DNA from 4 places in the Citrobacter sp. Marseille-Q6884 genome. Region 4 is predicted to be linked to each of the others. Evidence: predicted binding sites of a transcription regulator. Region 4 holds the regulator's gene; each other region holds the start of a gene.
What was found. The regulator CRP, encoded in region 4, controls carbon source genes, mostly activating them, when cyclic AMP is high. The targets are predictions, from matches to a motif close to ATGTGANNNNNNTCACAT.

Region 1 (8,072 bases), 990 kb from region 4:
CACAGCCTGCGATGTTGAGTTCACTTCTGGCTGTCTATTCAGATCATATCTATCGCAATCAGCCCGCATTGCCGCGTGAAAATAAGCCACTGATTTCCCTGTGGGCGCAATGGTATATCGGCCTGATGGTTCCCCCACTCATGCTGGCCTTGCTGACACAGAAAGAAGCCATTGATACCGCGCCTGAACATATCCACGTAGAGTTTCACGAAACCGGTCGTGCGGCATGCTTCTGGATAGACGTGCATCAGGACAACCAGGCTACCGCCCTCTCCCCGCAACAACGGATGGAAACGCTGATTCTCTCAGCACTGATGCCTGTTGTGCAGGCGCTGGAGTCTACGGGCGAGATCAACGGTAAGCTCATCTGGAGCAATACAGGCTATTTAATTCACTGGTATTTGACGGAAATGAAACCGTTGTTAGGTGAGGAGCTGTTGTCCGCGCTGCGCCAGACCTGCTTCTTTGAAAAACACCTCTCCAGCGGCCAGGATAATCCGTTGTGGCGTACCGTTGTGCCGCGTGAGGGTCTGTTAGTGCGCAGAACCTGCTGCCAGCGCTATCGGTTGCCTGATGTTCAGCAGTGCGGTGACTGTACGCTAAAATAAGCGAGGAGCGACAGCCCCTCGCTTACCCTGTTATGCAACCTGCTGATTTTCTTCCTCTAAACGCTGTGCTTCTTCCGTTTCTTGCGCCAGCAACTGCTTCTCATAGACCTTAAAGAAAGGGAAGTAAATGATGGCAGATACCAATGCCAGCAACACCACCAGGATCGCGGCACGATAATCCCAACCCAGCGCCCATGCCGCGCCAACAGGTGCAGGGGCGGTCCAGGGAACAACGGAGATCACACGGCCAATCAGATCCAGTTTCATCGCCGCCCATGCCAGAATCGCGTTCACCATCGGCGCCAACAGGAACGGGATAAAGAAGACGGGGTTCATCACAATTGGCGTTCCGAAAATCACCGGTTCATTGATATTAAAAATACTGGGAACCACGCTCAACCGCCCAATCGAGCGCAAATGGGCCGAACGGCTACGCAGATAACAAATCACCAGTCCCATTGTCGCCCCGGACCCGCCAACTACAATGAAGAAGGTCCAGAACGCTTCCATAAAGATATGCGGTAACGGCGCCCCCTGTGCCAGCGCCGACTGGTTCATCCCGAGGTTAGTCAGCCAGAACATTTGCAGCATTCCCGACACGATTGCGGCACCATGAATACCGGCAAACCACAGCAGATGACCAATTAGCACCGCTAGTAAGATTGCCGGGAGAGAATCTGCGGCTGAGACCAGCGGTTTAAAAATAGCCATAATGGCCTGCGAGATCAGCATGTCGAACTGCGACTGTATCACCAGGCTTAATGGGTACAGCGTTAATACCACGACCAGTACGGGGATCAGCAGATCAAAGGAATTTTTGATCATCGGCGGCACCTGATCGGGTAAACGGATCCCGATATTGTGCGCCTTCAGAAAACGCATCATCTCCACACAGTAAATCGCAACCAGGATCGCGGTAAAAATGCCCGTACCGCCCAGGCTATCAACGGGCAGAGCACCTTTGGTTTTCGGTGCGGCAATCAGTAAAAAAGCCATGATGGACAACATCGCACACATAAACGGATCTAACTGATGCGACTTCACATAGTGCTTACCCAGGTTATAGGCAATGGCCGCACAGATGTAGACAGACATGATCCCCATCGTCATATCAAAGGGGGTGAGGATCTGACCTTCGAATTGTTTTGCCAAATCAAGCCATGTGCGTGCGAATCCCCAGGTGGTATCCGGCGAAAAAGGGGGATAAGCGAAAACCAGCAGGAACGATCCGACAATCATGAAAGGCATGGCAGAAATAAAGCCGTCACGTATTGCCATAACATGGCGTTGTGAGGAGATACGCCCCGCGACAGGGCTAACATAGTTTTCTACAAAGCGAAAAATCACATTAAAGACTGCATGGTTAGTAGACATAGCCGATCTCCTGTTCTCCAAAACCCTGCATATGTGCTGGTATCAACACCACCACGTCAGGCCTATTACCACTTTTCGCAACCGTGCCGGGAGAATCGCCAGCGCTACAGCTTTTAGAGTTAAGTTTCATAGATGGCTCTTATCATGTGATACAGAGGAAGTGACAACTTCAGTATTAATCGCCATTTCACTATTCTGCAACCGGTTACTGTAACCGGTTTCTTTGATTGTGAAGATGATCGAAAAACAGCAAATGTTGCCATGTTGTTACAATAAAATATTTACAGTGAGACTTCCCCTATGACAAATTATGTCCTGCCGTTTTCTGCTATGTGGGGCTGCCTGCAGGCGATCAGGAGAGAAGAATGAGTTTGGAATCAGTACGGCAGTTTTTAGCGGAACATGCCCCGGATATTGAAATCATTGAATTAGCGCAAAGCACAGCCACTGTCGATATGGCAGCAAAAGCCCATAACGTTGAGCCAGGCCAAATCGCCAAGACATTATCGCTAAAGGTCAAAAATGACATTATCCTGGTGGTCGCCAAAGGAGATGCCCGGCTGGATAATAAGAAGTTAAAGAGTACGTTTGGCGCAAAAGCCCGTATGCTCAGCAGTGATGAAGTCGTTAACGCGACAGGCCATCCTGTTGGCGGCGTTTGTCCTTTTGGGCTGGAAACGCCCATTTCGGTGTACTGCGATATTTCCCTGAAAGGGTACGATGAAGTGCTTCCCGCGGCGGGAGCCACACACAGCGCGGTTCGAATCGCGCCTGAAAGGATGGCGGAACTGACTTCCGCAACCTGGGTAGATGTCTGCCAGTAACGAATTCACCTCCTGCGCCGATGACGACACACATCATCGGCACAGGTTCATTCAATTTCGCCCGTCACGAAACCGCCTGAAGAAAAGGCGCTGGCTCAGCTGAACGCAGGTGCAACAAGATATCAGCCGCATTCAATAAGCCGGCATCAGAGTTAACCCCAAGCTTACACATCACATTAAATTTATGCGCACGAATCGTTTTTATATTCCGCTCAAGCTGAATGGCGATCTGTGGCATCGAATAACCATTCGACATAAAACGCAATATTTCACGCTCTGTAGGACTTAACGTACGACCTTGATTGATATACCAGAGACTTTTCGTGTTTTCCGTACCCTCAGTGACACAATCCAGGACTGTCGCTAATCTTTCCTGCAACTCACTTAACGCAGAGGATTTGCTTATCACTGCATCCAGTGGCAACGGAGAGAGAGAGCCGATTAAACGAACCTCAGCATCATCATCCGCGATAACAACGCGCCGAATGTGGGGATAGTTTACCGCCAACTCCGTCAGGTAGATCAATCCGGCTCTGCGATCGGTACGCAATGCAGACAGTGAAAACATCAGCATCGAAAACGGCGTCGTTAACATTGCCTGACTGAATTCAGTCTGATGAGAAAAGAGGTGGAGATTGTATTGATTATTGGGAATAGCATTAAATAAATTTTTAATGCCGATGCGACTCATTGTGCACTTTTCTACCAGTGCGACATTTCCTTTGATGATTCCGTCTTCCATTCCGTGGTCTCTCCACCAACTGAAGGTAAATTCAGCTCTCGTGCTCCTTGAGAACTGTTTATCCATGCATACATTTCTGCATTACTATGAATTGATAAGCGGCGCATAGCGCTATTCTTTTGGGCGCTGATTGTTTTATTACTTTTATTAAGTAACATCGCAATCTGATTAATTCCCCAGCCTTTTCCCAGAAGCCGTAACACTTTTCTCTCTGAGAGAGTGAGAATTATTGACCGTACGCTATGATCCACTCGCTCAGGTACCACTGGCGGAAAGAGCAACGTCTTGCTGATCCGCTCGGCACGAATATTACCCATATGAATGACATTGACTAAACTTTCAATCGGCTCCGCATCCGATAACAATGAACTGGCCGGGCACATCAGCAGTTCAACGGCCTGGGGATAAAACACGCGAGAAACGAGAAACACCCAGTGAATATCACGGTATTGCGTTAATAAAGTATAAAACTGTTCGCAGACAGCACGAGGGTTCGCACTATCTCCAGTTAAATCAGCAACCACCAAATCGGTATGCCGTAACTGTAATATTGTAAGCTCTTCTACGGAACGACAGTAAGTCAGTTCATAATCGGGAAAATGCGTTTTTATCGCGCCTTTTAATCCCATTTGCATTATCGGCAATGCACTAATAACAATTGCCTTTCTGCAGCGTCCTGGCAACATATCTCCTCCACATCCCTATGTTTTCTATTCCATTCACGCTATAAGACTGTCATACACAATAATTTAATTACCCAGAGACAGTGAGAATGAACAATAGATACAGTGAATTGTTTACCTTTGATTTTATCTAATAACAAATAATATTAAAGCAAGCGCGTTACAATCCCAATAACACTCTGCTATTGGTCTATTATCGCATAATTACTTGAAAAAATATTAACTGCATAATTAAAAGAACTAAATTATAACATTAGCAATTCTAAGGTATTTAGCCTTCATTTTATCACCCCCTGATCCGCTACAGCGCCATCGTGGTTGCCTCAGGAAAGTGAAACGAAGCATCACTTGTTTTCAACACAAACCTTGATCTTAGCCAGAGCCAACTGGCTTACGCTTCATGGTAAAAGTAGACTTTAGTCCTTCCGAGATGCGTTTCAGTCAGAGCGAGCCATGCAAACAGAGCAGTCGTTACAGCGAACGGTTACACGGTTATGTATTCAATGCGGACTTTTTTTACTGCAGCACGGCGCGGAAAGCGCGCTGGTTGACGAACTCTCCACCCGCCTCGGGCTGGCACTGGGAATGGACAGCGTCGAAAGCGCCATCTCGTCCAATGCTATCGTCCTGACGACGATCAAAGATGGGCAGTGCCTGACCTCGACCCGAAAAAATCAGGATCGCGGTATTAATATGCACGTTGTGACAGAAGTGCAGCACATCGTCATTTTGGCAGAACACAGACTGCTGGATGAAAAAGGCGTAGAGAAACGCTTTAGCCAAATTAAGCCGCTGCGTTATCCAAGGTGGTTGGTTGCTTTCATGGTCGGGGTGTCTTGCGCCTGCTTCTGTAAACTCAACAAAGGCGGATGGGATGGCGCGATGATTACCTTTTTCGCCAGTATGATCGCCATGTATATCCGCCAGTTTCTGGCCTCCCGGCATTTGCACCCGCAAATTAACTTCTGTGTCACTGCCTTTGTTGCCACCACGATTTCCGGTTTGCTGCTGACACTGCCTACATTTAGTCACACCCCCACCGTCGCCATGGCTGCCAGCGTACTGCTGCTGGTGCCGGGTTTTCCCCTGATCAATTCCGTCGCAGATATGTTTAAAGGGCACATTAATACCGGTCTTGCCCGTTGGGCTATTGCCAGTCTGCTCACGCTTGCGACCTGTGTGGGCGTGGTCATGTCGTTAACGTTATGGGGGCTTCGCGGATGGGTGTGATCGATTTCATTTTGGCACTGCTGCAGGACATGATCCTGTCGGCGATCCCTGCAGCGGGGTTTGCCATGGTATTTAACGTACCGCATCGTGCGCTCCCCTGGTGCGCCTTACTCGGCGCGCTTGGGCACGGTTCGCGGATGGTGATGATGACCGCAGGATTCAACATTGAATGGTCAACCTTTATGGCTTCCTTGCTGGTGGGTTGTATTGGGATCCAGTGGTCACGGTGGTATCTGGCGCACCCGAAAGTTTTCACCGTCGCTGCCGTGATCCCGATGTTTCCAGGGATCTCCGCCTACACCGCCATGATATCTGCGGTGAAAATAGGCCATTTGGGCTATAGCGAAGCGCTGATGATTACGCTGCTGACCAACTTCCTGAAAGCGTCATCCATTGTGGGTGCCCTCTCTATCGGTCTTTCCATTCCAGGATTATGGCTGTATCGCAAGCGCCCGCGCGTTTGACTGTTTCGCCCTCCAGCAACATCGCAGATGGGGGTAACCTTCCCTCATCTGCTGCTCTCCCTCTTCTCTGTGTTACTATAAAAGCAGCCCCTTCTCGGTTGTGGTTCAGTATTGAGAAACATTATGCCCTGCAAAATTTTGACTTCGGACGTCATCGGTATTGACGCCTTATTACACGATCACAACGCGGTGCTGGCGAAGTCAGCCAGCGGTGCTGTGGCTGTTTTCGCCAATAATGCCCCCGCTTTTTACGCCGTTACCCCTGAACGGCTGGCTGAACTATTGGCGCTTGAAGAGAAGCTGTCACGCCCGGGAAGCGATGTGATGCTGGATGCGCAATTTTATGAAGAGCCGTCAGCGGCACCTGTTGCGGTTCCCATGGGGAAATTTGCGATGTACGCTGACTGGCAGCCCGATGCCGATTTTCAGCGGCAAGCCGCATTATGGGGCGTGGCGTTGAGAGAGCCCGTCACCGCCGAAGAGCTGGCCTCATTTGTTGCCTACTGGCAGGCGGAAGGCAAAGTTTTTCACCATATTCAGTGGCAACAAAAACTGGCGCGTAGCCTGCAGATTGGCCGGGCCAGCAATGGCGGAATGCCAAAGCGTGATGTTAACAGTGTCAGCGAACCTGACAGTCATATTCCACCAGGTTTTAGAGGATAACGATGAAAAACGTTGGCGACCTGATGAAACGTCTGCAAAAAATGATGCCGCCCAATGTAGAGCCTGCCTTTAAAACGGGCGAGGAACTGCTGGCATGGCAAAAAGAGCAAGGTGAAATTCGTGCGGCGGCACTGGCTCGCGAGAACCGGGCAATGAAAATGCAGCGCACATTCAATCGCTCCGGTATCCGTCCGCTCCACCAAAACTGTTCATTCGATAACTATCGGGTGGAGTGCGAAGGTCAGATGAACGCCCTAAGCAAAGCCCGCCAGTACGTTGAAGAGTTTGATGGCAACATCGCCAGCTTTATCTTCTCCGGCAAGCCGGGCACCGGCAAAAACCATCTGGCAGCCGCCATCTGTAACGAACTGCTGCTGCGCGGCAAGTCGGTACTGATCATTACCGTGGCCGATATCATGTCGGCGATGAAAAATACGTTCAGCAACCGAGAAACCAGCGAAGAGCAGTTACTCAACGATCTCAGCAACGTGGATCTGTTGGTGATCGACGAGATCGGCATGCAAACCGAATCCCGCTATGAAAAGGTGATCATCAACCAGATCGTTGATCGCCGCTCATCGTCAAAACGCCCCACCGGCATGCTCACCAATAGCAATATGGATGAAATGAACAAACTGCTGGGTGAACGTGTGATGGATCGTATGCGACTCGGCAACAGCCTGTGGGTCATTTTTAACTGGGAAAGCTACCGTAGCCGGGTAACCGGTAAAGAATATTAATGCATTGGGAACACTCTTAAGACCAGCAGCGCTATACTGCGCTGAAAAGGCATAACAGAGTGACCATAATGATGAAAACAGCAAAACGTATTCTGTGCTGCGCGGTTGCCGCCAGCACACTCATTTCCACCAGCATTTTCGCGGCTTCCTGGCAGGATTCGCTTTCCAGCGCAGCCAGCGAACTGAGCAAACAAGGCTCAACCTCACAGCAAGGCACCTCCTCGCTCTCTTCCCTGACCAGTCTCCTGAGCGGCAGCAACCAGTCACTGACCTCCAGCAGTATGAATAATGCCGCGGGTATCCTGGAATACTGTGCCAAACAAAAACTGGCTTCAGTCACTGACGCGCAAAACGTCAAAAACCAGGTACTGGATAAGCTGGGTCTGAGCGCGCCAGAGCAGAAAAAAGACACGAACTATCTGGACGGAATTCAGGGCCTGCTCAACGCCAAAGATGGGCAACAGCTTGATCTGAGCACCATTGGCAACAGCTCACTGGCGCAGCAGGTAAAAACCAAGGCATGCGATCTGGTTTTAAAACAGGGCATGAACTTTATTTCCTGATGCTGCAAACGCCGCGTACGGCCTTTTTCCGACCCGCGCGGCGTCCCCCCGGCTGCTTCAATCACACAGTGATCCCCCTCAAAAACACGCATTTCTAAACCAATTCTGAACAACAACATCATTAAATGTCACTAGAATTGCAGCAATGTAACATCGCCATTACATTGTAATCTCCCCAAAT
Region 2 (8,072 bases), 950 kb from region 4:
TCTTTGCTGAGAAGTGTTCGATTTCATCATGTTATGCCCATCGGATGCGTTAATTCAGATACGATAATTGAGTATCGAACTATAGCATTTGCCTTGCGCCAAAAACAGGAAACGGGTCAACCAAATAAATTTTGATTGACCCGTTATCAGAGGGAGAGTTATGCGTTAGCGCTTAACGCCGCGACGCACTCGCGCGCACCCAGCTCGCACAGCTGTTGATACGCAGCGATAATCGCGTCAACAAAGTCGGCATTTTCCGCTAAATCATGACCGAAAATCCCGCTCAAGCCCAGCAGTGCCGTCACGCGTTCAGCACCCTGGTATTGCTGGTTGATACGCTGGAATTCCGCCAACAATGGGTCAACTACCTCAATGGCCTGCCCCTGCTCATCCACGCCGTGGGTGTAGCGCATCCAGCCCGCCACACCGAGCGCCAGATAGCGCCAGTCGCTGCCGTTTTGCAGATGCATACGCACCGGATCCAGCAGGCGTTGTGGCAGTTTCTGGCTACCGTCCATGGCGATCTGCCAGGTACGGTGGCGCAGGGATGGGTTACTGAAGCGTTCGATCAGCAGCGTTGCGTACGCATTAAGATCGGTGCCTTCCGGCATCGACAGCGTCGGAGCCTGTTCTTGCATCATCAGTGCAAACGCCGCTTTACGGTAGGCCGGATTGGTCATGGTATCGGCAATGGTTTCGTACCCGCCAAGATAACCCAGATACGCCAGGAATGAGTGGCTGCCGTTGAGCATGCGCAGTTTCATCATTTCAAATGGCACCACGTCGGCCACGAACTGCGCACCGACTTTATCCCAGTCAGGACGACCGTTAACAAAGTTATCTTCGATCACCCACTGGCGGAACGGTTCGCAGGCAATGGCGCACGGATCGAACACACCCAACTGGTCGGCAATCTCCTGCAATGTTTCAGGCGTTGCCGCCGGAACAATGCGATCCACCATGGTGCACGGGAAGGTGGCGTGAGTCTCAATCCACTTCGCCAGTTCCGGGTCACGCGCGCGGGCAAGACCCAGTACCGCGACTTTCGCCACGTGACCGTTTTCACGGACGTTATCGCAGGACATCACCGTAAAAGCTGCCAGCCCCTGCTCGCGACGCAGGTGCAACGCCTGAACGATATAACCAATGGCCGACTTCGGCGCTTGCGGAAACGCTAAGTCGTGTTTGATCAGCGGGTTATTGAGATCTAACTGACCGCTGGCGGCATCCGTGCAGTAACCTTTTTCCGTCACTGTCAGCGAAACAATCGCCGTTTGCGGGCGCGCCATGGCCTGCAGAATGCCCTCGCAACCGTCAAGATCCGGGTGCAGCGCCTCTTTCATCGAGCCGATCACTTTCAGCACGGTGCTGTCAGCGCCTTTCTCCGCCACGGTGTACAGCAGTTGCTGTTTTTTCAGGTTTTCAATCAGCACACAGTCGTTACCCGGCATCAGGTTGACTTCGCAGATCCCCCAGTCGCTGTCCGTTTGTTCCAGCAGATGGTGGGTATACAGCGCCTGATGCGCACGGTGAAAAGCGCCGCATCCCAGGTGAACAATACGGGATTGCAGACGTGAATTTTCCCACGCAGGGCGTGCAACCGGTAAGTTGCTGTTGGCAATGGTTGTCGTCATCGTGAACTCCAGAACCCATCGGCAACGCCGACGGGAAGAGAAAAGAACAAAGCCGGCATGACGCCGGCCGGTCTGGTTTAGCGGCTAAAGAAAGCGCGCTGAATCGCCATCTCAACACCACGCACTTCCGCAAGCCCTTTCAGGCGGCCAATCGCGGAATAACCTGGGTTGGTTTTCTTTTTCAGATCGTCGAGCATCTGGTGACCGTGATCCGGGCGCATCGGGATCAAATCCTCATTGCCCTGTGCTTTACGGCGCTGCTCTTCTTCTACGAGCGCTTTCACCACTTCGTACATGTCCACGTCACCGTTGAGATGCGCCGCCTCATGGAAGGTTTTCGGGTTATCTTCGCGCAGCGTAGAGCGCAGATGGGTGAAATAAATACGCGGACCAAACTGTTTGATCATATCGACCAGATCGTTATCCGCACGTACGCCGTAAGAGCCGGTGCACATGGTGAAACCGTTGGCCATGCTGTTGACCGTTTCCACCATCCACTGCATATCTTCCACAGTGGAAACAATGCGCGGCAGGCCGAGGATTGGGCGCGGCGGATCGTCCGGGTGTACCGCCATGCGCACACCGGCTTCTTCTGCCACCGGAATAATCGCCTTCAGGAAGACGGCAAAATTCTCGCGCAGCGCGGCTTTATCAATGTCTTTATAACGATCCAGGTGCTGACGGAACTGGTCGAGGGTATACCCTTCTTCCGCCCCCGGCAGACCGGCAATGATATTGCGGGTCAGACGCGCCTTGTCTTCGTCGCTCATGGTGGCGAAGCGATCATTTGCCTGGGCGATTTCTTCCGCCGTGTAGTCGGCTTCAGCGCCAGGACGTTTGAGGATATGCAGCTCAAACGCCGCGAATTCTATCTGATCAAAACGCAATGCTTTGGAGCCATCTGGCAGGACATATTCCAGATCGGTACGCGTCCAGTCGAGAACCGGCATGAAGTTGTAGCACACGGTGCGAATGCCGCATTGCGCCAGATTGCGCAGCGACTGCTGGTAGTTGGCAATCCACTGAAGATAGTGACCGGAACGGGTTTTGATATCTTCGTGAATCGGCACGCTTTCCACCACCGACCAGACCAGACCCGCCTGTTCAACAATGGCTTTACGCTTTTGGATCTCGTCAACCGACCACACTTCCCCGTTCGGGATATGGTGCAAAGCGGTGACCACACCTGTCGCACCCGCCTGGCGCACATCCGCTAAAGTGACCGGATCGTTCGGACCGTACCAGCGCCATGTCTGTTCCATGCTTTATTCCTCATTGATGTTATGGACTCGACAATATGGCGCATAAATTCCTCCTTTTGGTATGACATGTCAACCTAAATAGAGAAATTGGTTAACCAAATCACATCTAACATGACTGGCGATCTACGAGTAACAAGTCCGCCGCCACTTAAGTCGCGTAAACCTGTAACGTAATGTGACATTCATCGCATCAATGGTTAACCAATTTATGTAACATCTCAACCAAAATCATAATAGTTCAACCAAAGAAGGTAGACGTTTCATGCACGTTCTCAATATTCTGTGGGTCATCTTCGGCATCGGCCTGATGCTCGTTCTCAATCTACGATTCAAAATAAACTCCATGGTCGCACTGCTGCTGGCCGCGCTTTCCGTCGGTATGCTGGCGGGCATGGATCTCATGGAACTGCTGCACACCATGAAATCCGGCTTTGGCAGTACGCTCGGTGAACTGGCGATTATCGTGGTGTTCGGGGCGGTCATCGGCAAACTGATGGTGGATTCCGGGGCAGCGCATCAGATTGCCCACACGCTGCTGGCGCGCCTTGGTCTGCGCTATGTACAGCTATCGGTGATCATTATTGGCCTGATTTTCGGTCTGGCAATGTTCTACGAAGTGGCCTTTATTATGCTGGCGCCGCTGGTGATCGTCATTGCCGCGGAAGCGAAGATCCCGTTCCTGAAACTGGCGATCCCGGCAGTTGCCGCTGCCACCACCGCGCACTCCCTGTTCCCACCGCAGCCGGGGCCGGTAGCGCTGGTGAATGCTTACGGCGCCGATATGGGTATGGTTTACATCTACGGTATTCTGGTGACCATCCCGAGCGTGATCTGCGCGGGCTTGATCCTGCCGAAATTCCTCGGCAACCTCGAACGCCCAACGCCCTCTTTCATGAAAGCCGACGTGCCGGTTGACCAGAACAATTTGCCCTCCTTTGGCGTGTCGATTCTGGTACCGCTGATCCCGGCGATCATCATGATCTCCACCACCATTGCTAATATCTGGCTGGTAAAAGGGACGCAGGCCTGGGAAGTGGTCAACTTCTTAGGTTCGTCCCCGATCGCAATGTTCATCGCCATGATTGTGGCCTTTGTGCTGTTTGGTACCGCGCGCGGCCATGACATGCAGTGGGTCATGAACGCATTCGAAAACGCGGTGAAAAGCATCGCCATGGTGATCCTGATCATCGGTGCGGGCGGCGTCCTTAAGCAAACCATCATTGATACCGGTATCGGCGATACGATCGGCATGCTGATGTCACACGGCAACATTTCCCCGTACATCATGGCATGGCTCATCACGGTGCTGATCCGTCTGGCGACCGGCCAGGGCGTGGTTTCCGCCATGACGGCGGCAGGGATCATCAGCGCGGCGATCCTCGACCCGGCAACCGGGCAACTGGTTGGCGTTGATCCGGCGTTACTGGTACTGGCCACCGCAGCGGGTTCCAACACCCTGACCCATATCAACGATGCTTCATTCTGGCTGTTTAAAGGTTATTTTGATCTGTCCGTGAAGGACACACTGAAAACCTGGGGTCTGCTGGAGCTGGTGAACTCGGTGGTCGGTCTGATTATCGTGTTGATTATCAGCATGATTGCCTGACATCAATACCGCTCTGGCCTGTAACGCCAGAGCGGTTCTCTATCCTGCCTCAACAATCCTCAATAATCAGATACACCGCCTTCACCGGACCATGCACCCCAACCACCTTGATAAGCTCAATATCCGCCGTCGAACTGGGTCCGCTGATAATGTTAATGCAAGACGGCATACGCTCACCGGCCTGCGCCTTCTGATGCAGTATTTCTGCCAGCTGCGCCACGCGCGGCAGGATGGTGCTTTTACGCAGCACGAAAATCGAGGACTCCGGCAACAGGCTCAGGGAACGCCCACGCTCCGGCGCGGAAAACAGCACCACGCCACCGGACTCAGTCAGGCCATACTCGGCGTATACCACGCCGACTTTCGCCTGCTCGGCCTGGGTAATATTTTCGATCCCTCGCGCCGGATCCCAGACCACGGCGTTGCATGCCTGCTGCAAGCGTTCGGTGATGCCAAGCGCCACCAGCCGACTGTCGCCGCTCAGCACCACCGGCTGCTGACCTAATTCTTCGCACAGACGTAACGCGGCTTCTGCGGCCTGGTCCTCGTGAGTCAGTTCGCAGCGGGCCAGCATCACTTCACTGGCAAACTGGATAAACGCATCGCAGCGCTGCTGCGTGCTCAGTTCGGTCAGGCGCTCGTTGGCATAGTTGTTAACCGGCGCGGCATCCGCTTGCGGTTCAAAACGCAGCGGACGACCCAACGCCTGGGCGATGGTGTTTAAAAACGCGGTACGGTTATCCATTCTTTTTCTCCTGCGCCTGATGTTTCTTAAACCAGCTGCGAAAACTCTCACCGTCAGCATCAGGCAGATCGCGCGCCTCCATCCAGTCACCCAGCGCGCCAACCTTAAGCGGCGTTTTGCCGCCATTGATAAACCAGCTTGCCGCATGAGCGCCCGCCATCATCCCGACTTTCCACAGCCCCGGATGACTATTGGCATAAGTGAACATTTTGATCGCCCGTCGCTCGGCTTTCGGGGTGATGCCCTCCTCGGCCATCACCCGGCGATGACGCAGGATCAGTGTTGACAACGGAATACGCACCGGGCAGACGCTGTCGCAGGCCGTGCATAAAGAACAGGCGTACGGCAGGTCTTTAAAATCTTTATAGCCGCCGAGCAGCGGAGAAATCACCGCGCCAATAGGACCGGGATAGATAGAGCCATAGCCGTGTCCGCCGATGTGACGGTACGCCGGGCAGGTGTTCATACAGGCCCCGCAGCGGATGCAGCGCAGCACATCGCGGAACGCAGAGCCCAGCACCTGCGAGCGACCGTTATCGACAATCACCAGGTGGAACTCTTCCGGTCCATCAACATTATCCGCTTCACGCGGGCCGGTCAGCCAGGTGTTATAGCCCGTCAGGCGTGCGCCCACGGCGCTGCGCGCCAGCATGGTGATCAGCACATCCACGTCGGCAAAGGTCGGTGCGATACGTTCCATGCCCATCACCGCAATGTGCGTTTTCGGCAGCGTGGTGCACATCCGCGCGTTGCCTTCGTTGGTCACCAGGCACACCGAGCCGGTTTCCGCCACGGCAAAGTTACAGCCGGTAATGCCGATTTCAGCACTCAGGAAATCCTCGCGGATCTTCTGGCGGATGAATAAGGTCATGGCTTCCGGAGTTTCCGGGCCGTCGTACCCCAGACGCTCGTTCAGCACGCGGCGGATCTGATAGCGATCTTTATGAATGGCCGGGACCACGACGTGCGAAGGCGGATCCTGATCCAACTGCAGGATATACTCGCCGAGATCGGTTTCGATCACCTGAATTCCGGCATCCTGCAACACGGTGTTGACGCCGATCTCTTCGGTCACCATCGATTTGGACTTCACCACCTTGTTCGCATTTTTGCTCTGCGCGACCTGCAGAATGTAGCGGGTGGCCTCTTCTTTGGTTTTGGCGAAATAGACGTGCCCGCCGTTTTCCGTCACTTTCTCGGAGAGTTGATACAGGTAGGCGTCGAGGTTACTCAGAACGTGATCGCGGATCTGGCTGGCACGATCGCGCCAGTCTTCCCAGTGGCCTAACTCATCGACCATTTTTTGTCGATTCGCGCCAATACGCTCCTGCGCGTTGGCCACGGCTTTGCGCATGATCGGATCTTCTATCTGCTGACGAATGCGCCGTTTAAATTCTACATCGCTGGTTTTTATCGACATCGCTTTCCCCTCAGCGGCTCATCAGCACTTCAGCAATATGCATCACTTTGACCGGCTGGCCTTCCCGTTGCAGTCGACCGCCAATGTTCAGCAGGCAGCTGACGTCTGCGCCAATCAAATATTCCGGCTTCGCATCCATCAGATGTAAGACTTTCTCTTTCACCATCTCGCCGGATATCTCGGCCATCTTGACCGAGAACGTCCCGCCAAAGCCGCAGCAGGTGTCCTGATCGGCAAACGTCAGCAGCTCCAGCCCGCGCACGTTTTTCAGCAGCGTGAGCGGCGCTTCCTTCACCCCCAGCTTGCGGGTCAGGCTACAGGAGGGGTGATACACCGCGCGGCCCTGCAGGCTGGCGCCGACGTCCACCACGCCCAGTTTGTTGACGATAAAGGAGGTGAGATCCTGCATCCGCGCGGCAACGTTCTCCGCACGCAGCACCCATTCCGGTTCATCGGCCAGATACGATGGGTAGCTTTTTACCGCGTAGGTGCAGGAGCCAGCCGGAGAGATAATCGGGTCGTCGTTGTCTTCCAGGGCGGCGATCAGGTTTTTCATCCCCGGGATCGCCTCTTTGATGTAACCGCTGTTGATGGCTGGTTGACCGCAACACCCTTGCTTCTCGGGGAAATTAACGCGACAACCCAGCTTTTCCAGCAGCAATACGGAGTCTCGTGCCATCCGTGATTTCAGTGCATCACCAATACAGGTAACAAAGAAATTTACATTCACCATCAATACTCCGTTTCTGTTTTTTCCTGATGGCAATTTGGCATCAGGTTATCAAGCAAATATCACCACCCAATTTGTATGATGAATAAAATAATCCTCCGATTACCCCACACAGGCAATACTGCTTTTTATTTCTTTCGGCACTGCTCACATTTTCATTTTGACATTCGCCACTCGCCAGAATGCTGAGAATCCATTCGTTGTCATGCGTTAATCCTGAGCGCATTTATTTTCCACCTCATGAGGAGTACCTGCTCAGAGGCTCAGATACGCATCCGTTATTAATTAGATTTAAGAGGTCAATGGGAGAATTTGAACGCACGGATATTTGTCAACCCGCTTGCCGTGCTGGCAATCGTATTTGACGCAACGGTGAACCAAAAGCTTTACACCGCCTTGTTAGCTGAAGGACGCAACTGGCTTTACGATTTGTCAGCGCTGACTAAAATAGCGCCGATGTTTTAAACAGAGGGCAGTAATTATGTTGTTCTGGAAAAAGATGGTGAAGAAGTTCGACGCCTTCTCTGCGTTGATCCCACCACGCTACTTCCGGGTGTAAACCAGGCAGGCCTGTCAACGACAGGCCTGAGTCCCCTTCCCCGCTTTTTTCTTACGCAACCCACACGTTCTTAACACCACTACCTGCATGCGTCGCCACGCAAAGCGATAGACCAG
Region 3 (8,072 bases), 2.0 Mb from region 4:
CCGAAAATGGCTTTCAGCGTCTGTTTGTACGCGAGCTGGTTGGCGTATTTGAAAGGATGTGGCCATGTTCATTTCAGCACCCCACTTTGCGCAAGGTAGCCAACTGGCTGGAGGAAAACAGCGGAATTGCTGTCAGTGTGCCGGATGCCCCTTACAGCGATAAACCGATCCCTCATTTCACCCACAACGGCACAGGTTATCAGTTGCTGAATAATCTGGGCAGGGCGTTCAGTATCCCGGATTACATCTGGTACCAGCTGCCGGATGGTTCCCTGTATGTGGGCGGCGCTGAAAAAGCGATGTTTGCCGGTCGTCCGGTCGATATCCCGGCAGAGTTCAGTCAGGGGGCTGCTGGCGGTAATTCCATGACGTTGCCAGTGATCCAGAGTCTGCGGCCGGGTGTGGAGCTGAACGGGGAGCGCGTGACCAAAGTTCATCTGACCAATGACACAATGGCTGTCACCTGGACACCCAGAAATCGCGCAACAGGTCAGCCCTTACAGAAAACACCGGCACAGCGTCAAATTGAAAGCCACTACCCGGAACTGGCTTCCGGGCTGCACCTGCCAAAACTGGCCAGAGTGGTGGCACCCAGTGAGGCCGTGAAAAGTGGTAATTTTGCCGATCCGTTCCGGCCGCGCTATGCCGTTGATGTGCAGCTGCTTGATGCAGACGGCAACCCGGATAACCAGACGCCGGTTTATTCTGCGGTGCCACTGCCGGTACCTATGGCCGGTAATGACTCCGGCATGTTCCAGTTCCCGCCAGAAGGGACGCTGGTTGAAGTTGCGTTTACCGGAGGGCGCCCGGATAAGCCGTTTATCCGGCAGACATTACCGGATGGCACCAGTCTGCCGGATGTTAAACCCGGCGAGCAGCTGCAACAGCAGCGGGCGGAAGTGTCGCAACGCGTTACCCAGGCTGGCGACTGGGTGAGACAGACCGATCAGACCATCAGTGAAACATCGATGGCGCGTACGGTCAAAGCCGACACGGAACAGCGCGAGCTGGTCAGCCGTGAAACCACGGTTAAAGCTACCGATAAGACCACGGTGCTGGGTACTGCCATCCTGATGGCCGGAGCTATTCAGCAGGTCAGTGCCGGTGATTATAGCCAGGCCGTGAAAGGCAACAGGCTGGCTAGCATTGAAGGGAATGACGAAACCGATATTGCAGGGAAACAGTCCACAAAGGTGGCCGGAGCCGTGGATGTTGATGTGGGGGGAACCCTGACTGAAAAGATTGCCGCATTGCGTAAATCGGTGGCGGCGGGCGGCCAGCAGATTATGGGACCAACCGTCCATATTGGCAGTGAGAGCGTCAACACGCTGACCATGATGCTGGACACCATTGATTTACTGGCCGAGCTGGCGCAGCAGTGTGCGAGTCATTCACACCCCAGTGTTGGTACGCCAACCAATGCCGGGGCATTCACACAGACGGCGGAGAAGGCCGGACAGACCCGAAGTAAGTACCAGAAAATAATCGCCTGACCATCCTATCAGCCCGCGCATGTTGCGGGCTTTTTGATACCTGTTAACCGCGATACCTAGGAGTAGCGGAACTGATTGCATAACAGATACCTTTAGAGTGAGTGAATATTGAGCACTTCAACATTGCGTGTTGGGAAATGGTAAAATGTGATTTTCATAAAAAGAGGAAAACACTATGGCAACCTGTTCCATCAATCCCTACCATGGCATTGCAGATGAAAGCAAACGTGACGCCATTGTCAAAATATTGGCTTTGCTCAATGAAGAAGAACAGCCTGAATCTGCACTAATTAAACATTCTGGTGCTGGTAGTCGCTCAGAACACATACTGGGTGAATTGCGTATGTTTGGGTTGATTCAACCCAGCGTAAGGGATGGCTTTTTTGCACTCACTGATAGAGGTGCGTACGCACTTAACGAAATGAAGTAACTCTCCTTAGTACCCGCCTAGTGCGGGTTTTTTTATACCTGCATTCTCACGCAACCAGAAGCATTCTAAGCACTTTTTTTCTCTGACCACCATCCCGTAACACCACAAAAGGATCTGTGCTGTCACGTTACGCTGACGGCGTTACACCCTGACAAAATAAATCTTTCGCAGACAAAAACGGCACTACACCGCACCCGCCTGCGGTTTCTGGATCGATAAAATTTTTCAGTTTTCTTTTTCTACAAACCAGACCGCCAGATAGCGCCAGTTCTGGCTGCTTCGCGGAAAACCAGAACTGAAAAGAATGAAAGGAATTTCAGCGTTTTTCAGTTTTCACGATCCCAAAAGGAATGTTATAAATAATTAAGTAATTGTTTTGATGGTTTTTTTTTGATTTTATGTGATTTGAAATGAACTTGCGGATGAGATTTATATATAGAGCGAAAAGCAAAGAAGGCAGGTGTGATACGGTATGAGGAACAGTTTTAACTTCTTTGCGAACTGAAAAATATTACAGGGTGTTATTATATACAAAGCTTTGTGGTTATCAGCGAAAAATGAGGAAAATTCCATTAATGAAACAGTTTTTTATGTTCTTGCTAAGGGGGCAAAGATACAAAAAATTGTGAATGCTATGAATCACTTAAGGGTGTGTGTAAAGTATATGAAAATGCAATGAGGTATGAAAATGAACGATGTATTTTTTTTGGAAGGGAGAACGATTACATCCTCAAATGAAATTTTTGGGGGGGTAAACTCAGAGTCAATAATAACTATTATCAACTGTAATATATTGATCAGTGAGGTTGATATACCAAGCAACATATCTGCTGTGATTTTTGTTTTATGTGCTTGTAACTTACCATTGACCATAAACTCTGAAAATGAAAAGACTGAACTGAGGTTTGAGTATGGTAACATATTTAAGCAGGTGCTCGTAGGTGGTGATTATGATAGAGTGATATTTAATTCAACTCCTCTTTTCGGTAGGGTGAAATATCCAAGAGATTATAAACCAAGTAAGTTTTCTGTAATTTCTTTTTTGAAAAATGCTAGGGCTAATAGGTTGGAATTCTTATCTTTGATTTCCAATTCTATAAAATGTGAAGGTGCTGCTAAGGATTTTCTTATACATGAAGCAAATGTTAGTGAGGATGTTACAATTATATCCAGTGAATCTAATTTGGTATCCATTAGAAGCCTTGAAACGAAAGAGTTACATTTTGTTGGTGATTTCAGAGAAATTCATTTGGGCTACAAATTTAATATCGGAACTCTTTCTTTTAATGCGAGCACCAACCGAATGCAAAACGTCCAAATTGATATGCAGGACTCCAGTATATATCAACAACTACAGATAGCGAATGCCACTGATAGCAAGGTAACACAGTTCATTATTAAAAATGCTGGTTTTAAATCGATAAAGAATTTGGTACTCCACCAATCGCTTTTAAGTTGCTTTGTTATGTCTAACTGTGACTTGACCAAGACGGAGGTGAGCTTTATTAATTGCAAAATAGATGATTTATTAATGGAGGGAGTGAGTTGGCCATTTAATATAGAAGTAAGTCATCATAATTATAGGAAGCAATCTTTTTTAGAATTTGAGCAAAAGCAATCTGTATACAGACAACTAAAAAGCATTAGCCAGAGAAATAAGGATGTAGATAATTTTTATTTTTTTAGACGAAGGGAGTATGATACAACGTTGTCAATTTTAAGCAGAAAAATGATGTTGTTTTTTAGTTATTTCATCACTATCTTATGTGACATTCTCGGATTAGGGAGGAAACGTTTTTTACCTGTGATTGATAAAATGGCACATGAAAACAAATATTCTGGTTTTGTTAGTGTTTTATCCAGTTGGATTATTCTTAAAATATCTTCATTAGTGTCTGTTCATGGGACAAGTTTGTTTAGGCCTGTTGCTATACTTCTTTGTGGAATACCACTGCTATTGTGCATCTTTGGATATTATGAATCAATAGAGCAGTTATTGGCACTTAGCGCATACGTTATAGATCCCACCCATAAGTTAGATGCCTCTATCTTGGGTGAAAAAATAACCTTAAACCCAATTCACAGTTTAGTATTTAAAATAATATCATCTTCTTTACTTTTTAAAATAGTGCTTGTGTTTCGAAAATATGCTGTATCGCTTTAGTTTGATATTTATAGTTGTCTCATTTCAATGAGTGCTTACGAGGGGCGTATCCTTTTATAGGATTGCCCACACACTTTGTTAATTAAGCAGCTAAATGATAACCAGCAAAAACATGCACTTACAAAGATGCAGTAGTTGGTTGTGAAATGTAGCGAGGAAAGATTTATTGAAAATATTGCGACACTTTTGCGACAAAGTGTTGTTTTTGTGTATAAATATCCTTATTTATCATCATGTTTTATTTGTTTACAGGCTATATTATATAGCTATTGCTAAAACGTTAATTTTTTGTGCCCACGCAACTCTGGTTTACAATGAGCGCTCTCTAATCAGATGCCGTTAACGCGTCACAGTAATGAGGAAGCAGAATGAGTCGTCGCGCAGGTACGCCAACAACAAAAAAAGTGACGCAATTGGTGAATGTTGAGGAACACGTTGAAGGGTTTCGTCAGGTCAGGGAGGCGCATCGTCGTGAACTGATTGACGATTACGTTGAGCTGATTTCCGATCTTATTATTGAAGTGGGTGAGGCGCGTCAGGTGGATATGGCGGCACGACTTGGCGTTTCTCAGCCAACCGTAGCCAAAATGCTAAAACGCCTGGCATCCGTAGGGCTTATCGAAATGATCCCCTGGCGCGGTGTCTTTTTAACTGCCGAAGGTGAAAAGCTCGCGCAGGAGAGTCGGGAACGTCATCAGATAGTGGAAAACTTTCTGCTGATGTTGGGTATCAGTCCGGAAATCGCCCGCCGCGATGCAGAGGGGATGGAACACCACGTGAGTAAGGAAACACTCGAGGCTTTCAGAACGTTTACACAACAGCAAGGAACCGCCTCTGAATGAGTTTCCCGTTTTTACGCGCCTTACAGCGCGATCGCTTTTTCCAACTGTTAATCATTGTTGGGATTGTTCTAAGCCTGTTCGTACCGTTTGCCCCCCGGTCCTGGCCAGGTGCGATTGACTGGCACACGATCATTACGCTCAGCGGTCTGATGCTTCTGACCAAAGGCGTGGAGCTCAGCGGTTATTTCGATGTGCTGGGGCGCAAGATGACGCGCCGTTTCAATACGGAACGTCAGTTGGCTATTTTTATGGTGCTGGCGGCGGCGTTACTGTCAACGTTTCTGACCAACGATGTTGCCTTATTCATTGTTGTTCCGCTGACGATTACCCTGAAAAAACTCTGCGCCATCCCGGTTAATCGCCTCATTATCTTTGAGGCGCTGGCGGTGAATGCCGGTTCGCTCCTGACGCCAATAGGCAATCCGCAGAATATCCTGATGTGGGGACGTTCCGGTTTGTCATTTACCACGTTTACCTGGCAAATGGCGCCGCTCGCGGGGGCCATGATGCTGACGCTGGTAGTGCTGTGCTGGTTCAGTTTTCCGCGCAACGTATTGCATTACCATACCGGTACTCGTGCACCTGACTGGCAGCCGCGGCTGGTCTGGAGTTGCCTGGCGTTCTATATCGTCTTTCTGGCCGCGCTGGAGCTCAAGCAAGAACTCTGGGGTCTGGCGATCGTGGCAGCGGGATTTCTGATACTGGCGCGTCGCGTGATCATTAGCGTGGACTGGACGTTGCTGTTGGTTTTTATGGCGATGTTCATCGATGTGCATCTGCTGACACAACTGCCTCTGCTGCAGGGAATGGCGAACCATATTGGAACGCTGTCAGCGCCAGGGCTATGGCTGACGGCAATCGGCTTGTCACAGTTTATCAGTAACGTGCCGAGTACGATTTTGCTGCTGAACTATGTGCCGCCGACGCTACTGCTGGCCTGGGCCGTCAATGTCGGTGGTTTTGGTCTGTTGCCGGGGTCTCTGGCAAATTTGATTGCATTGCGTATGGCAAACGACCGGCGTATCTGGTGGCGTTTCCATGTGTATTCGGTGCCGATGTTGATATGGGCGGCGCTGGTAGGATATGGATTGCTGCTGTTGATGAGATAGAAGCGGTTTGCCCGATGGCGCGATGCCTGGTGGGCAAACCCAATGTACAGGCCGGAGGGTGGCAAACACGCTCCGGCTTTTACTGCAGATTAGTTCAGACGAACTGGCATACCTGAGCGATTCTGTACAGCCTGTTCAACGACGGCCTGATCGACGTCAGACTGACCGGTGATGCTGGTAATGCTCTTGGTCAGCGTAATCGGTACGATTTCCCCACCTTCGAACTGTGCTTCAGTGGTTGACAGTGGGTTATGTACTTCAATGTAACGGCTACCGTCTGGTTCGGTGGTGGCTTTCACCGGCTCATCGATAAACTGTACGCGCGTACCGACCGGAACATTTTCAAACAAGAATTTAATGTCTTCGTTACGCAGACGTACACAACCGTGGCTGACGCGTAAGCCGACGCCGAAGTTAGCGTTGGTACCGTGGATAGCGTACAGACGGCCAATATACAGCGCATACAGCCCCATCGGGTTATCCGGGCCTGCCGGAACAACGGCTGGCAGCGGTTCGCCTGCAGCAGCATATTCAGCGTGCATTTTCGCGGTTGGCGTCCAGGTCGGACCCGCTTTTTTACGTTCCACTTTGGTGGTCCAGTTGATCGGCGTGTCTTTGCCTAACTGACCGATACCAATCGGTAAAACGATAACGGTGTTGGTACCTTTCGGGTAGTAGTACAGACGCATTTCGGCGCTGTTGATAACAATACCTTCATGGACAGTGTCCGGCAGGATCAGCTGCTGAGGAATGTTCAGCACGGTACCGCCTTTTGGCAGGAAGGTGTCCACGCCCGGGTTGGCTTCCAGCATGTTGGACAGACCCATCTGGTATTCTGCCGCAAAATACTCCAGCGGTTGGGTATTGCCTTCAGGAATAGTGATGACCTGGTTTTGGCCAATCAAACGACTACCATCGGTTGGCAGCGGGTACGTGACGGCTGAGGCAGAGTGACAAAAACCAACTACTGCGAGTGCCGCCGCGAAAAGCGTTGTTAATTTCATTTTCATAGTCATGTATGCGAGATTCAGTGCCAGGCAGGCGAGTGGGTTGAGATTTATGTAGTGTTGGGCACGCATTATATGTGCAATCGGGGCAACAAGGAATTCGGATGTGTACTAAATCACATTTTTTTCCTTTTGGTTTCACTTTATCCCTTCAGGATGAATACGCGATCTTATTCCAGAGTTATGGCATAATAAGCGGTTTGTCACATATTTCTTCTTTCAGGATACGCCAGTGTTAGTTTCCAGCAACGTCACCATGCAGTTCGGCAGTAAGCCGCTGTTTGAAAATATTTCCGTCAAATTTGGCGGCGGCAACCGTTACGGCCTGATTGGCGCGAACGGTAGCGGTAAATCCACTTTTATGAAAATTCTCGGCGGCGACCTCGAACCGACGCTGGGTAACGTCTCACTCGATCCGAATGAGCGCATCGGTAAACTGCGTCAGGATCAGTTTGCCTTTGAAGAGTTCACCGTTCTGGACACCGTGATCATGGGTCACGCTGAACTGTGGGAAGTGAAACAGGAACGTGATCGCATCTACGCGCTGCCGGAAATGAGCGAAGAAGACGGCTATAAAGTTGCCGATCTCGAAGTGAAATACGGCGAAATGGACGGTTATTCTGCTGAATCCCGCGCAGGCGAACTGCTGCTGGGCGTTGGCATTCCGGTAGAGCAGCATTACGGCCCGATGAGCGAAGTTGCGCCCGGCTGGAAGTTGCGCGTATTGCTGGCGCAGGCGCTGTTCTCTAACCCGGACATTCTGCTGCTTGACGAACCTACGAACAACCTGGATATCGACACTATTCGCTGGCTGGAGCAGACGCTCAACGAGCGCGACAGCACCATGATCATCATTTCGCACGACCGTCACTTCCTCAACATGGTCTGTACGCACATGGCGGATCTGGATTACGGTGAACTGCGTGTTTACCCGGGTAACTATGATGAGTACATGACGGCGGCCACCCAGGCGCGCGAACGTCTGCTGGCCGATAACGCGAAGAAGAAAGCGCAGATTGCGGATTTG
Region 4 (8,072 bases):
TGTGATCCGGCAAACAGCGCTAACTCTTGATGTCCCGCAGCCGTCGGCTAAGCCAGATACCGTGGTGCGGTCGCTGGCGCCATGCAACGGAAGAAATGGTGTGCATGGTGTTCAGGTGACCAATGATGCGTTGCAGATGCTGCTCCAGGGTGCTTAACAGTCCGTGGGAGAGCATTTCCGGCGACTCGAGAATGTTCACATCGCCGGAGCTTCCCGGCCCGTCATATTCCAGCCGTTGTTGACAGCGCTGGAGGGCGATTTCGCAGGATTCCAGATACCTTTGCGCCAGATCCGGCGTCAGCACCGTGTGCTCTCTCGCCAGCGTGGTCATCGCGTTAATGTGCTCGACGATAAACTGACTGTGCGTGACCCACAGTTTCATATCTGCCAGATAGTGCGAGTTAAACCCTGGCTCCTGCATGGCCTGGTTCAGAGAGTTAAATAACGTGTTGTGTGCCTGATTGACCCGCATGCGCTGATACGCGAGCGGCGTGGCCTGCGGATTGTCGCTGAGGATGAGACGGATGGCTTCCTGATCGGCTTCCAGCGCATCATGGGCATTCTTACGCAGCAGGCCGCTCTGCCATTGCGGCCACAGCCAGAGCGTACCGCCAAAGGCGATCAAACAGCCCATCACCGTATCGATAAACCGCGGGATGATAAATTGTTCCCCATTCAGCGTCAGCAGCTGCAGGGTATACACCGCCGTAACCGTAAAGCCCACCGTAGCCCAGCCGTAGTTTTTGCGGATGATCAGATAGCTGACCAGCGTGATAAGCAGCATGGCCGCCAGCGTGAACCCTTCAGGGATATGGAAGTGCAATGTGACCCCGGCAATGACCAGTCCAACCAGCGTTCCCACTGAACGGTGCAGAATACGCACCCGGGTTGCGCCGTAGCCGTTCTGTGTCACAAACAGGACGGTCATCAGTATCCAGTAAGGTTTTGGCAGATGTAAGGCGCTTCCCATCAGGCTGGCGATGCTCAACATGACGCTGATGCGCCCGGCATTGCGTAGCGCGGGAGATTTCAATGACAGATAGTTTTTCAGCGCCGGGAGCAACGGCAACCGGCGTTGTTTGTCAGCCATTAAGTCCCGGGCATACAGCGGGCGCTGGGTACGCAGTACGCGCGCAATCCGGCTAAAGTGCCAGTAGCAAAATTGCCCGACTGGGTTATCCGGGTGCTGCCTGGCGATTTTCTCCAGCGTACCGATCTGCTTCTCCATTGAGAAACGCGTCGGCAAGCGGTGATACAAAATGTCATCAGCCAGCACGCGAAGGCGAGCGGCGACGGTTCGCGCATTCCAGCGAATCACCTGTTCCGCATGGCTGCGCTCGACCAGTTTTTGTACCTCTTCCGGCTGGTGAAGACTGACTGAGATATGCTCCTGCAAATCCAGCGCTTCCTGAAAAGCCCGCAGCAGACGTTTGTATTCGTTGTTATGGTGCGCTGAAAGCATGTGCATTTGCTGATAGCACTGGGTAATGAGATCCACCGCTTTCTGTTGACGGACCAGCAACGGGGGCAGGGCTTTTTCAGGATCAATGTGCTGGGTCAGCAGACTGTATTTTGCTTCACAGTAATCGGCCAGTTCCCGGTACAGCAGGCTGAGGGATTCACGCAGCGGTTGCTCACGCCACAACCAAAACCAGAACCAATTGAACAGGCCGTACCACAATGTACCCAGCGCATAGATGAGCAAGGGCTCCCAGACGGGCATGTTTCCTGCCAGACTCAGCGTGAAAATCGCGGCAATCAGCGAGGCCGGCAACAGTCGCGCATGCAGCGGACTTAATTCTGCGGTAACGCCGAGAATGAGCGTCAGGCCGGTAAGGATTAGCGGTAGCGGAATTTCCTGCGCCAGCAGCAATTGCATGACCAAACTGCAGCCAGCAAACAGCGATGCGCCAATAATCAGGCGTTTGAAAAAACGCTTATGCGGTGTATCAAGACCGGCAATGTTGCAACAGGCGGGGACGAGGGAAAAGAGGAGCCCCAGATGAAGCTGACCAATGATAAGACCGACAGCCACAGGTAAACACAGCACCAGTGTTTGTCGTAGTGCGTAGTTGATTTCGGGGTGATAGATCAGTCTTCGCCACATCGGTGTAAACAAAAATGGCGCATTACGTGGTAACGCGCCATTACGATGGGATTAACGCGTGCCGTAGACGACGATGGTCTTACCGTGCGCGGAGATCAGATTCTGATCTTCCAGCATCTTCAGGATGCGACCAACGGTTTCACGGGAACAACCTACAATCTGGCCAATTTCCTGACGGGTGATTTTGATCTGCATACCGTCCGGGTGGGTCATCGCATCAGGTTGTTTCGCCAGATTCAACAGCGTCTGAGCGATACGACCGGTAACGTCCAGGAAGGCAAGGTTGCCCACTTTTTCGGACGTGACTTGCAGACGACGAGCCATCTGAGATGACAGGCGCATCAGAATATCCGGGTTCACCTGGATTAATTGGCGAAATTTTTTGTATGAAATTTCAGCGACTTCACATGCGGTTTTAGCGCGAACCCAGGCACTACGTTCCTGGCCTTCTTCAAACAGGCCCAGTTCACCAATAAAATCGCCCTGATTCAGATAAGAGAGGATCATTTCCTTTCCTTCTTCATCTTTAATCAGTACTGCCACTGAGCCTTTAACGATGTAATACAACGTTTCCGCTTTTTCACCCTGGTGAATCAGCGTGCTCTTCGATGGGTACTTATGAATATGGCAATGAGACAAGAACCATTCGAGAGTCGGGTCTGTTTGCGGTTTGCCAAGCACCATGCGCGGTTATCCTCTGTTATAAGCTGTCTCCAGAGCCAGAAAACGACGCTGCCTCTGGGTTGCCAAAATGTGCTTCCCGCTACCTGGGAAGGGGGCTGCTAAAAAGAATGCTGCAGCCTGTAATGTGATGTCCTCTGCATACATGCAGTACGTCTATGTATTACTGTAGCATCCTGACTGTTTTAGCATAGCTTTCGCCGTGTGTCTCCTGGTGTCTCGCTTCAGCATGACGCAGGTCGCCTTCCGTTGCGAGAATTGTTATGTGCGCGTAATCTGTCAGGAAAATTGAAACATTGGAGTTACGAAATATGCAAGCGCGTGTAAAGTGGGTTGAGGGGTTAACCTTCCTCGGTGAGTCCGCCTCAGGCCACCAAATTTTGATGGACGGTAACTCCGGTGATAAAGCGCCGAGCCCGATGGAAATGGTATTAATGGCTGCGGGTGGGTGTAGCGCGATTGATGTAGTGTCGATCCTGCAAAAAGGCCGCCAGGACGTGACCAACTGCGAAGTGAAGCTCACCTCTGAGCGCCGTGAAGAGGCGCCGCGTCTGTTCACTCATATCAATCTGCATTTCATCGTCACGGGCAATGATCTGAAAGACGCTTCTGTGTCTCGTGCCGTTGACCTTTCTGCGGAGAAATATTGCTCCGTCGCGCTGATGCTGGAAAAAGCGGTGAACATCACCCATTCCTATGAAGTGATTGCGGCGTAATACAGAGTGCCCGATAAGCATACTGCCATCGGGCATTTCTCACCGTTTACTGGATCTTTTTCCCTTCCATCAGCCGTTGCACCAGCGGCAGCATGATCAATTCCATCGCTAATCCCATTTTACCGCCCGGCACCACTAACGTATTGATATGGGAAATGAATGAACCCTGCAGCATCGCCAGCAGCCAGGGGAAATCAATCCCTTCCAGATTACGAAAATGAATCACCACAAAGCTTTCATCCAGTGACGGAATGCTCTTGGCAGCAAAGGGATTGGAGGTATCAACAGTCGGAACGCGCTGGAAGTTTATATGCGTACGGGAAAACTGTGGGGTGATGTAATTGATGTAATCGTCCATTGAACGAACGACCGAGTCCATGACCGCTTCGCGCGAATGTCCGCGCTCGCTGGTATCACGAGTCAGTTTTTGGATCCATTCCAGGTTGACGATAGGGACGACGCCAACCAGCAGATCGACATGCCTGGCCACGTTTTGCTGGGGGGTGACGACGCCACCGTGCAGTCCTTCGTAGAACAGGATGTCCGTTGGTTCAGGAAGCGCTTGCCAGGGCGTAAAGGTACCTGGAACCTGATTCCACGGAACGGCTTCATCGTAGGTGTGTAGATACTTACGGGACTGACCTTTGCCTGTCTGGCCGTACTCAATGAACGTCTGTTCCAGCAAGCTGAAATCATTGGCTTCTGGGCCGAAATAGCTGATATGTCGCCCGGCGTCGCGCGCTTTGCGGATCGCCATGTCCATTTCAGGACGGGTATAGCGGTGAAAACTGTCCCCCTCCACCTCGGCGGCACGCAGGTTTAACTGCGCGAAAATTTTTCGAAACGCGAGGCTGGTGGTGGTGGTCCCCGCGCCGCTGGATCCTGTTACCGCAATGACCGGATATTTGGCAGACATAATAACTCCATAAATGTACCCGTCATTCGTCAAGCCGGAGGTGTACTGTCTACCTTCCTGTTGCCTGATTTATTTAGGGTAAAAGTCGTTTTTTATTGTCGCCAGCCGTCATCCACGGATCAGTCGCGAAGCTGTTTCCGCGGCATAATGTTGACCGTTTCATGCAGTTCGGACCACACCAGCACGGCTTCACCTGATTGTAGCTGGCGTTTGACGTCGGCGACTTTTTGTTCGAGCGAGCGTTCATGTTCACCATAATCGGTGCCTTCACGCAAGACAAAGCTTTCAATCAGATTGTCCAACGCGTCGGGGGAGATATCTTGCCACGGTATTATCATGATGATGCCTCCAGATACGTTGTCAGCCAGTCGGGGATACGCGATTCCAGCCACATCTCAGGCCGGCGTAGCGTACCGCCAATAAATCCGACGTGTCCGCCATGCTCGGTTAACTGGTATTCCACCTGCGAGGGCAGATTTTCCGGTTTCGGGATCACGTGATGATCCATAAACGGATCGTCTTTCGCGTGAATAATCAGTGTCGGTTTGGCGATCTGATTGAGTAACGGCATGGCGCTACACTGACGATAATAGTCTATCGCATCGGCAAAACCGTGAATTTTGGCGGTAATGAGATCGTCAAAATCGCGAATGCGGCGCAAAGACTTGAGCTGTGCCAGACTCACCGGCAGTGAACCCGGATAGGCCTCAAGCTTACGCGAGGCATTGGCTTTTAAAAGATTGAGCAGATAGCGCTGATAGACGCGAGAAAATCCCTTTTCCATGTGATAGCTACAGGCTTCAAGCACGAAAGGCGCAGAGACAATCACTGCGGCATCAATCGGGATGGCGTGTCCTTCTTTTGCCAGCAGACATGCCAGCATGTTGCCACCGAGCGAATAACCTACCGCCGCGGTGGGTACACGACCAAATTCCCGCTCAAGCCAGTGTAAAAACCAGGTGCCGTCTTCGGTCTCACCGGAGTGATAAATGCGGTTCAGGCGATTCGGTTCGCCGCTGCAGCCACGAAAATGCATCACTACACCTAACCAGCCGCGCTTTTGCGCTGCTTCAATCATACCGTGCGCATAGGGGCTGTTCAGACTGCCTTCCAGGCCATGAAATACCACCAGACGGGGTTTATGCCTCGCCTGATGCGGATCTTCGCTCCATGCCAGATCGACAAAGTCGCCGTCGGGTAATTCCAGACGCTGCCAGTGGGCATCGAACTTCACTTTACGGCGGATCAGGCGCGGCAGCATTGTTTGCAGATGGCGGTTACGGATACCGCGCATGGGGACAAACTCCGCGCTGTTGTCATTGGCAATGCTGAGGTCGGGGGACGTAATTTGAGTCATAACTTATGCGATGTCTTCTTTTAATCTGCGGCTACTATACCGCCTGATGGGGTTCATGTTTATGAAAATGAGGTAAAGCACGAACTTTCTTCGCATTGTTGTTGATGTATTTCGGTTGCTGCACAAATTGCGACAGCGGCAGAGTTAACCGTGGTAGGGTGGTAGAGACTTTAGTGGACGCGCTCCAGGAGGGAATATGTCGAATACACTTTTACAAATCCATTTTAACTTTAGCGGCCCGTTTGGCGATGAAATGGCGCAACAGCTCGTGGGATTAGCGGAGTCGATTAACCAGGAACCTGGATTCATCTGGAAAATCTGGACCGAAAGTGAAAAGAACCAACAGGCGGGTGGTATCTACCTGTTTGAATCTGAAGAGACAGCGCAAGCGTATGTGAAAAAACATACTGTGCGTCTGAAAGGATTGGGAGTTGACGAGGTGGAGTATCAACTGTTTGACGTCAATGCTGCCCTGACGAAGATTAACCACGGCCACGTGGTGTAATCAGAAAGGCAGGCTCTGCAACGGGCAAAGCCTGCCAGCGTTTTAGCCTTCCTGCAGCATTTGCTCAAGTTGCTCCTGCGCATCCAGCCAGGCCATTTCACACTCTTCCAGCCCGGATTTTGCGCTCGCCTGCTGTTGCAGACAGGCCGTTAACTCAGCTTTGCGGCTTTGATCGTACAGTCCGCTGTCACCGAGCTTCTCTTCGGCCTGCGCCAACTGGGCGTGGAGTTTCTCCATCTCTTTTTCAAGACGGGCGATCTCTTTACGCAGCGGCTGCGTCAGGGTGCGCAGTTCGGCTTCGCGACGCTTCTGGTCTTTACGTGCCTGGGCACTGTTGACGATCTCTTTTGCCGGTTCATCGCTCTGGTTTTCCTGCTTTTGCACGTCGCTCAACCACTGCTGGTAATCCTCCAGATCACCATCGAACGGTTCAACTTTTTTGTCGTGGACCAGATAGAGGTCATCGGTCGTGGAGCGAATCAGATGACGGTCGTGCGAAACAACAACCAGTGCGCCTTCGAAATCAATTAGCGCTTCGGTCAGCGCCTGGCGCATGTCGAGATCCAGGTGGTTGGTGGGTTCATCGAGAAGCAGCAGGTTCGGGCGTTGCCAGACAATCAGCGCCAGTACCAGACGTGCTTTTTCGCCGCCGGAGAAGCGTCGGGTCTCTTCGCTGACTTTATCGCCCTGGAAACCAAATCCGCCAAGGTAATCACGCAGCTTCTGTTCTAACTCCTGTGGCGCCATACGCGCCAGATGCTGAATAGGTGATTCGTCAGCACGTAAAAATTCCAGCTGATGCTGGGCGAAGTAGCCGAGCTTAATGCCTTTCGCCAGACCGATTTCGCCACTGATCGGCGCCAGCTCTCCCGCTAACAGTTTGATCAGCGTTGATTTACCTGCACCGTTGCGCCCTAACAGGCCGATGCGTGAGCCAGGAACGAGGTTCAGTTTGATGGAGTCGAGAATAATATTCTCGCCATAGCCAGCGCTTACTTTCTCCATCTTCAGCAATGGATTAGGCAAGCTTTCCGGTACGCGAAAACTGAAGTGGAACGGGTTGTCCACGTGCGCCGGAGCAATCAGCTCCATACGCTCCAGCATTTTGATGCGGCTCTGTGCCTGCTTTGCTTTGGTGGCTTTTGCGCGGAAGCGATCGATATAGCTCTGCAGATGCGCCACGCGCTCCTGCTGGCTTTCATACATCGCCTGTTGCTGTGCCAGGCGAGTCGCTCGCTGGATTTCAAATGCGCTGTAGTTACCGGTGTACTCGAACATTGTCTGTTGTTCGATATGGATGATTTTGTCCACGACCGGATCGAGGAAGTCGCGGTCGTGAGAGATCAGAATCAGCGTGCCCTGATAGCTTTTCAACCATCTTTCCAACCAGATCACCGCGTCGAGATCGAGGTGGTTAGTCGGTTCATCGAGTAGAAGCAGGTCTGAACGGCAAATCAGCGCCTGGGCAAGGTTGAGGCGCATACGCCAGCCGCCGGAGAAATCGCTAACCGGACGTTCTAGTTGCTCGTTGGAAAACCCGAGGCCGTGCAGCAGGCTGGCGGCCCGCGAACGGATGGTCCATGCGTCTATGGCATCCAGCTTGCCGTGCACGGTGGCAATGGCGTGCCCATCGTTACGTTCGTTGGCCTCGTTCAGTTGCGCTTCCAACTGGCGATACTCGCGGTCACCGTCAATCACGTACTCTAATGCGGGCTGGGGAAGCGCAGGCGTTTCCTGATTTACCCACGCGAGCTGCCAGTTTCCCGGGAACGTAAATCCGCCGGCGTCGG

Region 1: N7268_RS08375 (PTS sugar transporter subunit IIC) is a predicted target of CRP. The motif match lies at 2,210-2,227, and genes of this name have one in related genera.
Region 2: uxuA (mannonate dehydratase) is a predicted target of CRP. The motif match lies at 3,070-3,087, and genes of this name have one in related genera.
Region 3: ldtB (L,D-transpeptidase) is a predicted target of CRP. The motif match lies at 7,150-7,167, and genes of this name have one in related genera.

Annotation. Positions count from the first base shown of each region.
Region 1 covers NZ_CAMDRE010000001.1:1,756,929-1,765,000, reverse strand. The annotation lists gene fhuF (siderophore-iron reductase FhuF) at 1-608, shown strand, start outside; gene N7268_RS08375 (PTS sugar transporter subunit IIC) at 639-1,982, opposite strand; gene N7268_RS08370 (YbaK/EbsC family protein) at 2,348-2,806, shown strand; gene bglJ (DNA-binding transcriptional activator BglJ) at 2,871-3,548, opposite strand; gene N7268_RS08360 (helix-turn-helix transcriptional regulator) at 3,509-4,234, opposite strand; gene N7268_RS08355 (threonine/serine exporter ThrE family protein) at 4,685-5,461, shown strand; gene N7268_RS08350 (threonine/serine exporter) at 5,452-5,925, shown strand; gene dnaT (primosomal protein DnaT) at 6,049-6,588, shown strand; gene dnaC (DNA replication protein DnaC) at 6,591-7,328, shown strand; gene N7268_RS08335 (DUF2501 domain-containing protein) at 7,397-7,891, shown strand.
Region 2 covers NZ_CAMDRE010000001.1:1,719,775-1,727,846, reverse strand. The annotation lists gene uxuR (Uxu operon transcriptional regulator) at 1-27, opposite strand, end outside; gene N7268_RS08195 (fructuronate reductase) at 159-1,634, opposite strand; gene uxuA (mannonate dehydratase) at 1,712-2,896, opposite strand; gene gntP (gluconate permease GntP) at 3,159-4,502, shown strand; gene N7268_RS08180 (lactate utilization protein C) at 4,552-5,247, opposite strand; gene N7268_RS08175 (LutB/LldF family L-lactate oxidation iron-sulfur protein) at 5,240-6,667, opposite strand; gene N7268_RS08170 ((Fe-S)-binding protein) at 6,678-7,397, opposite strand; gene N7268_RS08165 (hypothetical protein) at 7,971-8,072, opposite strand, start outside.
Region 3 covers NZ_CAMDRE010000001.1:2,760,381-2,768,452, forward strand. The annotation lists gene N7268_RS13100 (hypothetical protein) at 1-1,493, shown strand, start outside; gene N7268_RS13105 (hypothetical protein) at 1,669-1,923, shown strand; gene N7268_RS13110 (hypothetical protein) at 2,612-4,087, shown strand; gene mntR (manganese-binding transcriptional regulator MntR) at 4,456-4,929, shown strand; gene N7268_RS13120 (anion transporter) at 4,926-6,038, shown strand; gene ldtB (L,D-transpeptidase) at 6,128-7,048, opposite strand; gene N7268_RS13130 (ABC-F family ATPase) at 7,278-8,072, shown strand, end outside.
Region 4 covers NZ_CAMDRE010000001.1:771,230-779,301, reverse strand. The annotation lists gene N7268_RS03805 (YccS/YhfK family putative transporter) at 20-2,107, opposite strand; gene crp (cAMP-activated global transcriptional regulator CRP) at 2,159-2,791, opposite strand; gene N7268_RS03795 (OsmC family protein) at 3,100-3,504, shown strand; gene N7268_RS03790 (phosphoribulokinase) at 3,551-4,420, opposite strand; gene N7268_RS03785 (YheU family protein) at 4,540-4,758, opposite strand; gene N7268_RS03780 (hydrolase) at 4,755-5,777, opposite strand; gene N7268_RS03775 (monooxygenase) at 5,974-6,282, shown strand; gene N7268_RS03770 (ABC transporter ATP-binding protein) at 6,325-8,072, opposite strand, start outside.